DNA from 2 places in the Yokenella regensburgei genome. Region 1 is predicted to be linked to the other one. Evidence: riboswitches for the same ligand, from Rfam matches in the RefSeq annotation. Region 1 holds a riboswitch; the other holds the start of a gene.
The links. A riboswitch is a leader RNA that binds a small molecule or an ion and turns the genes downstream of it on or off. The one in region 1 is predicted to bind fluoride.

Region 1 (5,915 bases):
ACGCGATACCCCGGTAAGCTGACTGAGGTCGCGCTCGCCCGGCAGGATATTGCCATGCTCAAGCCAGCCGCTGCGCACGGCGTTTTTCACCGTTTCCGCAAACTTGAGGTACAGCGGCATGTTGTCTCCTGCGGCGATTCGCTCATTCAACTGCTCAATAAGTCGGGTATGCGCTTGTTCCATCGGATCTTTTCCTGGCTGTGGGCTACAGCCAGTATATACGCATAACCCTGCCGGTTGCATCAGGATAGCCTGCGCGATTTACCACCACGCGTGAAAGTGATGCACCGGGCCAATACCGTGCCCAACCTCGAGTGAATCCGCCTGCGCCAGCGCTTTTGACAGCCAGGCTTTGGCTTCCGGCACCGTTTCCTGCCAGCTGGAGTGGCGCGGACGCAGCGCCGCCAGCGCCGCCGACAGCGTGCAGCCGGTGCCGTGGGTGTTTTTGGTCACTACGCGCGGGGCGGTAAAGCGGTATTCCCCCAGAGCGGTAAACAACCAGTCCGGGCTTTCGGCATCGTCGAGGTGGCCGCCCTTCATCAGCACCGCCTCGCAGCCGAGCGCCCGCAGCGCCCGACCCTGCTCCAGCATTTCCCGCTCGTTTTGGGCATGAGGCGCATCCAGCAACGCCGCGGCCTCCGGCAGGTTCGGGGTGATAAGAGACACCTGCGGCAACAGATGCTGGCGCAGGCTCTCTACCGCCGACGGCGACAGCAGCGGATCGCCACTTTTCGCCAGCATCACGGTATCCAGCACCACATTCTGAATGGCATAACGCTGCAGGCGCTCCGCGACGGCTTCAACAATATCCGTCTCTGCCAGCATACCGATTTTGGTGGTATCGATGCGCACGTCGCTGAACACGGAATCAAGCTGGGCGGCAACAAAATCGGGTTCGATACGATACACCGACTGTACGCCGCGCGTGTTTTGTGCCACCAGCGCGGTAATCACCGAGCAGCCGTAAGCGCCCAGCGCTGAAAAGGTTTTTAAATCCGCCTGAATCCCCGCTCCGCCGCTTGGGTCGGTGCCAGCAATGGTAAGTGCGTTAATCCGCTTCATGCCCGCACCTCCAGGGTATACAGCGCATCAAGGAACGCCGGCACAAAGCTGCCTGGCCCCTGCCCCTGTCGGGTTGCACGCTCCCCGGCGCGTTTCATTATCATGCAGGCAGCGGCAACGTTTTCCAGATGATTGCCCGGCAGCGCCGTACAAGCCGCCACGACCGCCGACAGCGCACAGCCGGTACCAACGACCCGGGTCATGAGCAACGATCCACCGGCAACCGCCAGCGTGCGCTGACCGTCGGTAACGAAATCGACCTCTCCCGTAACCACGACGATCGCACCGGTCTCTGCGGCCAGCCGTTGCGCCGCCGGTAGCGCCGCCTGCGCCTGTTCGGTGGAGTCCACACCGCGACCGCCACGGCTTTCCTGCGCCAGAGCGAGTATTTCAGAAGCATTCCCGCGAATAACCGTCGGGTGGAGCGTCAGCAACTGCTGGCAGAAGCGGGTGCGCAGCGTTAAGCCGCCTACCGCCACCGGATCCAGCGTCCAGGGTTTTTCGGCGGCCACCGCACTATCTACCGCGGCACGCATGGCACGCGCACGTTTTTCGGTGAGCGTACCGACGTTAATCAACAGCGCATCAGCAACTGCCGCGAATTCGGTAGCTTCAGAAGGGTCAATAACCATCGCCGGAGAAGCCCCCAGCGCCAGCAGCACGTTGGCGGTAAAAGTTTGCACCACGTCATTGGTCATGCAGTGCACCAGCGGAGAGCGGGATTTCAGGTGGTCGATAGTGTGGGCGAGTTGCCCTGGGGAAAGCAGGTCAGGTTGCATAAGCACTCCCGCCAGGCCGTTAAGAAGCGATGACCTGGCAGGCCACTGACTTCCCTACGCTGGCATTATCCAGATCAGGTGGTACGGGTATTTCTCAGCCTTCACAAGGAAGGGCACCCCGAGTCATTTAGTGCAAAATCAAATAGTTATATTTGATTCATTGCGGTAAATAGTGTAGCCGTGTCCAGGGAACCTACGCAAGGAGTTTCCTGGGTTTATCAGCATAAATGATAAAAAAACCACGTTAAATCCCGATTAATTGATAAAAACAAGAATCTCATGCATTTATTTAAATAACCTATAGATAAAACCATTAATTAGATAATTACACCTTTAATTATGGCCACTTACTAGTTAATAAAATCACATATAACACTTTATTTACGCGATTTAATAAATAATTAATACCCTCCGTTATCATCGCTAATAATTTTAGCTAATAATGCTTAATGTGACTTAGATCAATATTTTTACCCTCACCTTCCGGGATAGTTGCTTCGAGTTACGAAAAAAGCAATTAAACGAAAATTGCGCAGACTCAATAATAAAATTAATTAGAATTAACAATAAGTTAAATCTTTCACTACCAGGATAGCGAATCCACTTTTAGTTAATGATGAGAGCTTGTAAATGAATAGTATTAAAACTGTTGTAGGTGTTGTTGCGTCTGGAGTCCTGTTCGCCGGGTTTATAGGCAATACTTATGCTGCTACCATTTCTACAGACGATGTAGTAGATAGTTTAGGCTGGACTCAAACAGAAATTAATCAACAGGCTGCCGATCGTGATGATAATCTCTATCAGACATCTGCAAATAACCACTCTTCGATTATTAACTTGCAACAAGAAAACCTGTTGCGAGATGATCGTATTACAACCACTGAAAAGAAATCAGCTGAAGCTTTGCTGGGCGTAGCTAAAAATGGGACTGATATTATTAACCTGCAAAATGAAACGAACCTGCAGGGGCAAGTGCTGACGAACCACGATCAGCGTATTACCGATCTTGAGAATGCGCCAAAACCAACGAATGGTAAGGATGGCATAAATGGTATCGACGGGATTAATGGTAAGGATGGTGCTCAGGGCATAACCGGTGCTAACGGTTCTGATGGCAAAGACGGAATTAACGGTAAAGACGGCGTTACCACCACCGTTACCCAGCTAGACGCCGTGACACAGGCTAAAGTTGCGAAGAATAGCCAGGCCATTACCACCACCTCAGGTCAGGCGGCAAGCGTGGCTCAGGATCTGAAAGACGCGAAGTCCTTCTTTAGCCAGCAGCAGGCCAGCAATAACGCGCAGTTTAAATCCCTGCACGACGAGGTCGACAGTAATAAGAAAGAGGCCCGTAGCGGTGCAGCAAGCGCGGTGGCTATAGCTTCTATGCCTCAGGTTGAAGCGGGTCAAACCGTTATGTTCTCCGCGGGTGTTGGCTCGTTTAAAGATGAACAAGCGATGAGCGTAGGTGCATCCTTCCATGCCGGAGTGGCGACGGTTAAAGCCGGTATAAGCGATTCAACCAATAATGATTTTGCAATGGGCGCAGGGGTTGGCATTGGTTTTTAAAAACCATGACTAAATACATTTTTCTTTCCGCCGTGCTTTATATTTCTGTTTTCCTGTTGGGTTTCTGGAGTGCACTCCTTTATTTAACCCATACCTGGTTTTGTCCTTAATAAGGTGTCTGGTAATGAAAAAGCTAATAACGCTGGCCGTCGTCGCGTCTTTAACCGCCAGTTGTGCGCTGGCACAGTCTCAGCAAAACACTCCGCAGGAGACCCACTCAGCTGCGGCACCGGGTGTATCCGACCGCCTTCATGCGATTAAGCTTAAAGGGCAGGACGGCATTAATCAGTTTTTCGTGGTTTCAATTGGAAATGGTTATACCAAAGCCATGATTGCCGATAAGCCAGCTAAAATTAAACGGGTGAATAGTAATTTCTATGAAATCACCAATGCAAAATACGTTATTTCTGTTGCCCTGGATGAGAACGGATTGATGTCGGCGTCCTGGAACCGGCATAAAGGCCGGGATAACGGTATGCTGAGTTTGATTAACGAATAACTGTCACACGGCCCCGCAACGCGGGGCTTTTTTTGCAAGCGTTGATCTCGCTGGCAAACTGGCGCAAACTAAGGGTTAAGGTGATGGCGTTCCACCTTCCCCAACCGCCCACAATGATGGGCTGATGACGCCTGGTATATCTTCTTAACATGGAGGTATGTCAGGCTGTCCGCTGTTCGCCGCCTGTGCATACCTCGCTTAACGCCGAGGTTTTTTTATGCCCGTTTATCACCATGCCCTGGTGCTGATTAATAACAGTATCGATGGGATCCCGCTGTTGCAGCATGCCGCCGCGCTGGCGCAGGAAAGCAACATGGAAGTCACCGTAGCCCATATCAGCACCGACTATCGCGCCATGAACTACATCTCCGACAGTCTGATGGATGACGTGGTTTCCGATGAAATTATCCAGGCCAAAGCCCTGTTGAGCGAACTGGCGAGCTCGGTGAGCTATCCGGTGCATACCCTGTCACTGGTGACCGTCCGTCGCTTTGACGATGTCGAGACCTGCGTCCGGGAACGCCGGGTTGACCTGGTGATTGCCGGGCATCATAACCGTCTGCTCGGCGTACTCGCTTCACGCTCCATGGATTACATCAACCACCTGACGGTGGACGTGCTTATCAAACATCTGCCAGCCGGGGAGTAACGATGTACCGTTCTTTATTCGCCGTGATTATTGGCGGCTCTGCCGGATGCGTGATCCGCTGGTGGCTCTCTGCAAGGCTCAACAGCCTGTTCCCCAACCTGCCGCCGGGTACGCTGCTGGTGAATCTGGTGGGCGGTTTTATCATTGGCGCTGCGCTGGCGTTTTTTCTGCGCCAGCCGCAGCTTGATCCGGCGTGGAAGCTACTTATCACCACCGGCCTGTGCGGCGGAATGACCACCTTCTCTACCTTCTCGGCGGAAATTATTACCCTGCTGCAAAACGAGAACTATCTGTGGGCCATAACCTCAGTCTGTGCCCACGTATTTGGCTCACTGGCCATGACCGCTGCCGGGTTCTTTGTCATGACGCTGCTTTAGCGAAGCGTCGTCAGCAGCAGCTGGAAGCACTGCTCAATCAGCGGCGGCAGCGGCTGTGGGCCACGCATCAGCGCAACGGTACGCGTCAGAGCGGGCTGCTGAAGCTGCACCACCTTCAGCGTCGGATCGCACAGATAGGTGGTGTAAAGCGCCGGCAAAATCGCGATGGCCAGACGGGAGCGTACCAGCCCGTACAGCGTTTCGATGTAGTCAACCTGGTAGCTGGCGCGCAGGGTCAGGCGCTGGCTCTCCGCAAGCGCGGCTACCAGCCGTTGGATATTCCCTTTTGAGAACACCGCGATGTCGCGGCTGCTGAGCTGCTTCCAGGTGAGATGCGCCGACGTAGCAAGCGCATCGTCGACGTGCAGTACGGCAACAAAGGGGTCCTCCTGCAGCGGGAAACTTTGCAGCTCTGGCGGTACGGCGTTATCCAGCGCGCCAATACCGAAATCAATCTGCCCGTTCCGCAGGCTGGTCATCAGCTCATCGTTCGTTTTATCGTGAAACTCAACGCTCAGGCGCGGAAACGCCTGGGCAATCTGCTGCGGCAACTCCGGGAACAGCAGTGACCCCACAGAGGGAATGAGCCCAATGCGCACCGTACCATCACCGCCAGCCTCGACAATCTGCTGCATATCGCTGAAGGCCAGCTGAGCCACGCTCAGAATGCGCTCGGCGTGCGGCAAAATCGCCTGCCCCAGCTCGGTTAACGACACCGCCGCCGCGGTGCGGTTAACCAGCTTTCCCCCCAGCACCGCCTCCACCTGACGCAGCGCACTGCTGAGCGCCGGCTGGCTGATGGCGAGCCGGTTGGCGGTATCGGTAAAATGACGCAGTTTCGCAAGGGTGACAAAGTACTGTAACTGCTTGAGTGAGAGCGCGGGCAGGCGCTGCCAGGGTTCATTCATTGTGCTGTTCCGGTGCGAATTTTTTGCAGAATAACGTTTTCTTATCGGCCGATAAATTTATTCAGCTGGGCA
Region 2 (5,915 bases), 410 kb from region 1:
GCAGACCGCGTGGCCGAACGTTATCGAAAACACCCAACTGGTGGTGATGATTGGCTGCAACCCGATGATCACGTTGAAAAACAGCTGGAACCTGCCCGATCACGTCAGCCAGACCGGCTTTGAGGCGCTGAAGAAAAAAGGCACGCGGATGGTCTGTATCGATCCTGTGCATAGCGACAGCGCCCGCGAGCTGGGCGCCGAGTGGATCAGTCCGCACAGCTATACCGACTGTGCGCTGATGGCGGGGATCGCCCATACGCTGTTGACCGAGAAGCTGCACAACACCGATTTCCTGAAAACCTACACCGTCGGCTTTGATAAGTTTGCGGAATATCTGACCGGCAAGGATGATGGCGTGGTGAAAGACGCGGCCTGGGCGGCGGATATCAGCGGCGTGGATGCAGCGGTTATCCAGCAGCTGGCGCGGGATATGGCGAAAAACCGCACCATGATCATGGGTGGCTGGGGTATTCAGCGCCAGCACCACGGCGAGCAGGCGCACTGGATGATGGTTACCCTGGCCTCGATGCTCGGGCAGATTGGTTTACCCGGTGGTGGCTTCGGCTTCAGCTATCACTACTCGTCCGGCGGCAGCCCAACGGCGCGCGGTGGTATCCTTGCCGGGATTTCGGCAGGCAGCCCGACGTCGCCCGCAGCCAAAACGATCGCTCCGTTCCCGGTGGCGCGTATCGCCGATGTGCTGGCAAATCCAGGAAAAACCATCGACTACAACGGTACTAAAGTCACCTACCCGGACATCAAAATGGTCTACGTGGCGGGGGGCAACACCTTCCACCAGCATCAGGACACCAACAACCTGGTGAAAGCCTGGCAAAGCCCGGAAACGGTGGTGGTCAACGAACCCTATTGGACGGCGACGGCGAAGCATGCCGATATTGTGCTGCCGGTGACCACCACCTATGAGCGCAACGACATGGACATGGGCGGCGACTATTCGCAGCTGTATGTTTTCCCGCTGCATCAGTGCGTGCCGCCGCAGCATGAAGCGAAAAACGACTTCGACGTTTTTGCCGGTATTTCGGAGATCCTCGGCGTTCACGATGCATTCACCGAGGGCAAGGATGAGATGCTGTGGCTGAAGGGCATGTACGACGAGATGAAAACTCAGGCGCGTAACGCCCGGGTGGCGCTGCCGCCGTTCGACATGTTCTGGGCATCGAATAACTATATTCGTTTCCCGATCCCGGAAGAGAATAAACAGTGGGTACGCTTCGCTGATTTTCGTGAAAACCCGCTGCTTAATCCGCTGGGGACGCCGTCGGGTAAAATAGAGATCTACTCGGACGCGATTGCCAAAATGCAATACGACGACTGTAAGGCGATCCCCACCTGGATGCCACCGCACGAGTGGTATCGCGGGCCGGAGGCGGAGAAGTATCCGCTGTCGCTCAACACCGGACACCCGATCAACCGTCTGCACTCGCAGCTTGATAACACGCCGCTGCGTAAGAAGTATGCCGTGGCGGACAGAGAGGCCATCTGGGTGCATCCGAAAGATGCCAGCGCGCGCGGTATTAATAACGGTGACCTGGTGCGGGCGTTTAACGAGCGCGGGCAGATCCTCGTGGGTGCGGTCGTCACCGACCACGTGCGTGAAGGGGTCGTGCGCATCAGCGAGGGGGCATGGTTCGACCCGGCCGAACCGTCACAGCCCGGCTCGCTGTGTAAGAACGGCAACGTTAACTGCCTGACCTTTGACGTTGGCTCCTCGAGCCTGGCGCAGGGAAACTGCGGGCAGATGAGCCAGCTGCAGATCGAAAAATACACCGGACCGGTGCTGCAAAATACCGCCCACGATGTGCCCGTCGGGGCATAATTCCGGGCGCTGAAAACGAAAAATCCACGCAACGGCGTGGATTTTTTATTGCCAGGCGCGGGAAAAGCGGGTGTTGATTTCTCGCCGTGGTTCCTTTAGGCTTACTCTACAAGGTGATGGTGTTCCACCTTTCCCAACCGCCGGCATTCAGCCGGATGATGACGCCTGATATACAACGTTTATTTTGCCTTCAGGGCATGTATGTCAGGTATCGTTATGAAAAATCAAACTACTTTTTCCGCTATTTCTTCAGCGCTTTCCGGTGAAAGCGACGACGTCATTCGTGTTTTTGGGCACCTCAACCCGGACAGCGACAGCATCTGTAGCGCCCTTGTGGTCGCAGACTGGCTTAATGCCACCGGAAGAGCGGCACGTCCTTATCGCCTGGGGGATTTAACGCCGGAAACCCGCTATATCCTCAACGCCGCAGGGGCGCCACAGCCCGCTCTGTTGACAGAACCGCTGACAGATAAAAAAGTCTGGCTGGTGGATTTCACCGACGTCGAGCAGGGGCCTTCCACGCTCGCCCAGAGCGACGTGGTGGGCATCATTGATCACCACCGTATCGGCACCTTAATCACCAAAAATCCACCAGACTGCTGGATCCGCGCGGTAGGATGCTGCGCCACGATTGTCCTGTCTCTGCTGATGGCAGACAGCCGGGTGGTGCTCAGCACCGCACAAGCCACGCTGCTGCTGGGGGCTATTCTTAGTGATACGGTAGTACTCACCAGCCCCACCACCACGCCTCAGGACAGACAGGCCGTTGCTACGCTGCGCGACAGTATTGGTCAGGATTACGACACTTTCGTCAGCGGCCTTCTGCGGGCGAAAACGTCGCTGCAGGGGCAATCAGCTGCGCAACTGCTACACCGCGATGCCAAGCAGTACCGGATCCACGGCGTCTCCCTCCTGTTGTCACAACTCGAACTGCGCGATATGGCTGATGTTGCCCCCTGTTTGCCAGCGTTGCTGCAGGAGGCCGAACAGACCCGGCAAGCCACTGGCCTTGATATGGTGGTGCTGATGTTGACTGATATTACCCACCGTAACTCCACGCTCTATTTCTCTGAAAACCATTTTATTGAAACCAGCAAGATCTCACTGCTGGGAATGACCAGTCGCAAGAAGGACATTCTGCCGTGGCTGACCGACTGCTTAGCCGTGCAACCGGGGTGAGGCAACACGCCGCATCTATTCCTGTCTCCACATTTTCCCGTTAACTAAAGAAGGGTACTTCCATGAGCTATGAAATTAACCGCGTATTCGCAAGAGAGATTCTCGATTCACGAGGAAACCCGACCGTTGAGGTGGAAGTCTCGGTTCAGGGGGGCATGACAGCCAGAGCATCGGTTCCTTCCGGGGCCAGCACCGGTTCGCGCGAGGCTGTTGAACTTCGCGATGGTGATACGCAGCGCTTCGGGGGCAAAGGCGTGCTGAAGGCGATTGAGAATATCAATACCGGGATCAACACGGCCCTGTGTGGTATCGATGTTCGCCAGCAGAAGGCTATCGATAATTGTCTGATTGCCCTTGATGGGACGGAAAACAAAGGGCGTCTTGGCGCTAATGCCATCCTTGGCGTCTCTCTTGCGGTGGCGCGGCTGGCGGCGCAGCTTTCTGACCTGCCGCTTTATCGTTACCTGGGCGGGGTGGGGGCAAATCTTCTGCCGGTGCCTTGCATGAATATTATCAACGGTGGCGTTCATGCCCGCTGGCAGGGTGCTGACTTCCAGGAGTATATGATTGCCCCGTGGGGAGCGTCCTCCGTTCGTGAGGCGATCCGCTGGGGAAGTGAGGTTTATCAGGCTTTACGTCAGGTGTTGCTGGCGAAAGACTTATCTACCGGCGTCGGTGATGAAGGTGGCTTTGCACCAAAGGTGAGCTCGAACCGTCAGCCACTGGAGCTGATTGTTGAGGCGATTCAACGTGCGGGATACACCCCGGGGGAGGATATTGTTATCTGCATTGATCCGGCCTCCAGTGAATTTTACTCCAACGGAAAATACCACCTGCACAGCGAAAGCGTTCAGCTTAGCGCCGAAGAGATGACCCGCTATTATGAGCAACTGGTTAATGAATTCCCGGTAGTGCTGATTGAAGACGGTCTCGCGGAGGATGACTGGGCGGGCTGGAAAATTCTCAGCGACGTTCTGGGCAAAAAGGTGGAGCTGGTTGGTGATGATCTGTTTGTGACCAACGTGAAGTACATTCAGCGAGGGATTGATGAGCATCTCGCCAACGCAGCGCTGATTAAACTTAACCAGATAGGGACGCTGAGCGAGACGATTGCAGCGGTACAGCTCTGCCACGACAATGGCTGGGGGGCGTTTATCTCGCATCGCAGCGGCGAAACGGTAGACAGCTTTATCGCTGATATGACGGTGGGTTTACGCGCCGGTCACCTCAAAACCGGAGCGCCGAGCCGGGGCGAGAGGATTGAAAAGTACAATCAGCTGATGCGTATCGAAGATGAACTTGGTGAAGCCGCCGTATTCGCGGGTAAATCAGCGTTTAACATGCGCTAGCCCCGGGAAGGCCTCCCCACAGCCGGTGGGGAGGTTTTGCCTACGACTTCCTGGCGCTCTGGCGTTCACGCCATTTGCCGGAGAGCCGCTGATACCAGGGTTCAGGTACCGGGTCAACAATGCTGCGCAGCGCCCGGGCGTAGTCCATCACCAGCCCTGGCGTCCAGGCCATAGACAGCGCCCGTTTACGCACCTGGGCGGCAATCCACAGTTCAGGCATGAACAGCGTTCGCAGGGTGGCACGCAGGTTCTTGCTCTGCTCCGAAAGCACACCATCCAGCGAGGCCTCTAACGCATACGCGACGCTGCTTGAGCAGTTGCGGTAGGTCAGATTGTAGGTGGTAGTCATCCGGTAGCCCTGCCAGTAACGCAGCAACGCCATCCCGTTGTACTGATGGAAGTGGATCTTGCGGTCAGACTCACACCAGTTTGCCGCTTCGGTGGCGTAGTCCGGCTGGAAAACCCCCGGCACGTTATTATCCTGGGTCGCTTTCAGGATATTGAGAAACTCGGAAGGCGAGCGGTCAATATCGGCTGCCGGATACAGACTGATGTAAACATCCGGAGGCAGCTCAAGCGCAGCATGTCCGGTAGAAATGACGCCATCGGTGTCGACCGCCGCGATGTAGCGGTTGATAACCGGGCGGGGGATCGGTGACGTATTGGCGGTGCCCTCCGGGGTCCAGATATGCACCGTCAATGGTCCACTGAAATCAGTACACCCTTCCTCAAACTGACTGTCGCGCGAAGCCGGGCGTTTTTTGAGATCAAACTGCAGATCGGAAGGGGCCAGCAGTTCGAATATCGACAATCCCTCCCTGACACGTCTCGCCCGGAGCGCCAGTCGCACCGTATTGATGCCGCTAATCAACATCAGCGTGCCCAGAAAAACCGGCACCGTGGCTTTGTAGTGCGTCGGGTACGGGCTGAACATAAAGAACGCAAACAGAATTTGCGCAATGCCGCTCAGGATCGCGTTTTTCCACAGCGGATACCTGACCACCCACGCGGAGGAGATCACGAACAGGCCGATAACGAAGAAGGCAAAACCAAACACAATGGCCAGCAGCAGGTTGCTGTAGGGCTTATCCGAGAGGATAAGGATCGCCACGAAGCAAAAGATCCCCCCCTTGAAGTAGAGTACGGCTTTTTGCGCACCGACGCCGCCGGAGGCGATGCTCAGCGTGACCAGACTTTCAAGCAGCAGCAGGGCACCGAAGGCACGCAAAGGGAACCAGGTCACGCCGTCTAATCCGTCGATAAAAATACTTACGCCGAGCACGCCCCACAACATCCCGATAACCATCAGGTATTTTGCTTTATCTCGTATAAATTCGACGCCGAATAACAAAAGAACAATCTGGATCACGGGCTTTCGCCTCCTGGAACGGGTAATCGAATTTCTACTTAGAGCGCAAGGTGGAACCGGCTGGCCTGCCAGTTACCAACAATAATATCTTCACCGTCGGCGACCATATGCATACTGCTCCGGTCGACCAGCGTCACCCATTGGCCATCGGACACCTGAATACGAAAAATCAATGCCGCGT

Region 2: it holds a riboswitch for fluoride, as region 1 does, so the genes downstream of both, C7387_RS04260 (DHHA2 domain-containing protein) here and C7387_RS02145 (universal stress protein) in region 1, are expected to answer to the same signal.

Annotation. Positions count from the first base shown of each region.
Region 1 covers NZ_RBIZ01000003.1:439,796-445,710, reverse strand. The annotation lists gene C7387_RS02170 (GntR family transcriptional regulator) at 1-183, opposite strand, end outside; gene thiD (bifunctional hydroxymethylpyrimidine kinase/phosphomethylpyrimidine kinase) at 262-1,062, opposite strand; gene thiM (hydroxyethylthiazole kinase) at 1,059-1,841, opposite strand; TPP riboswitch at 1,876-1,972, opposite strand; gene C7387_RS02155 (YadA C-terminal domain-containing protein) at 2,472-3,410, shown strand; gene C7387_RS02150 (hypothetical protein) at 3,535-3,909, shown strand; fluoride riboswitch at 3,980-4,050, shown strand; gene C7387_RS02145 (universal stress protein) at 4,127-4,558, shown strand; gene crcB (fluoride efflux transporter CrcB) at 4,561-4,935, shown strand; gene C7387_RS02135 (LysR family transcriptional regulator) at 4,932-5,843, opposite strand.
Region 2 covers NZ_RBIZ01000003.1:850,352-856,266, forward strand. The annotation lists gene torA (trimethylamine-N-oxide reductase TorA) at 1-1,837, shown strand, start outside; fluoride riboswitch at 1,941-2,012, shown strand; gene C7387_RS04260 (DHHA2 domain-containing protein) at 2,054-3,016, shown strand; gene eno (phosphopyruvate hydratase) at 3,079-4,365, shown strand; gene C7387_RS04270 (MFS transporter) at 4,406-5,734, opposite strand; gene C7387_RS04275 (MASE1 domain-containing protein) at 5,773-5,915, opposite strand, start outside.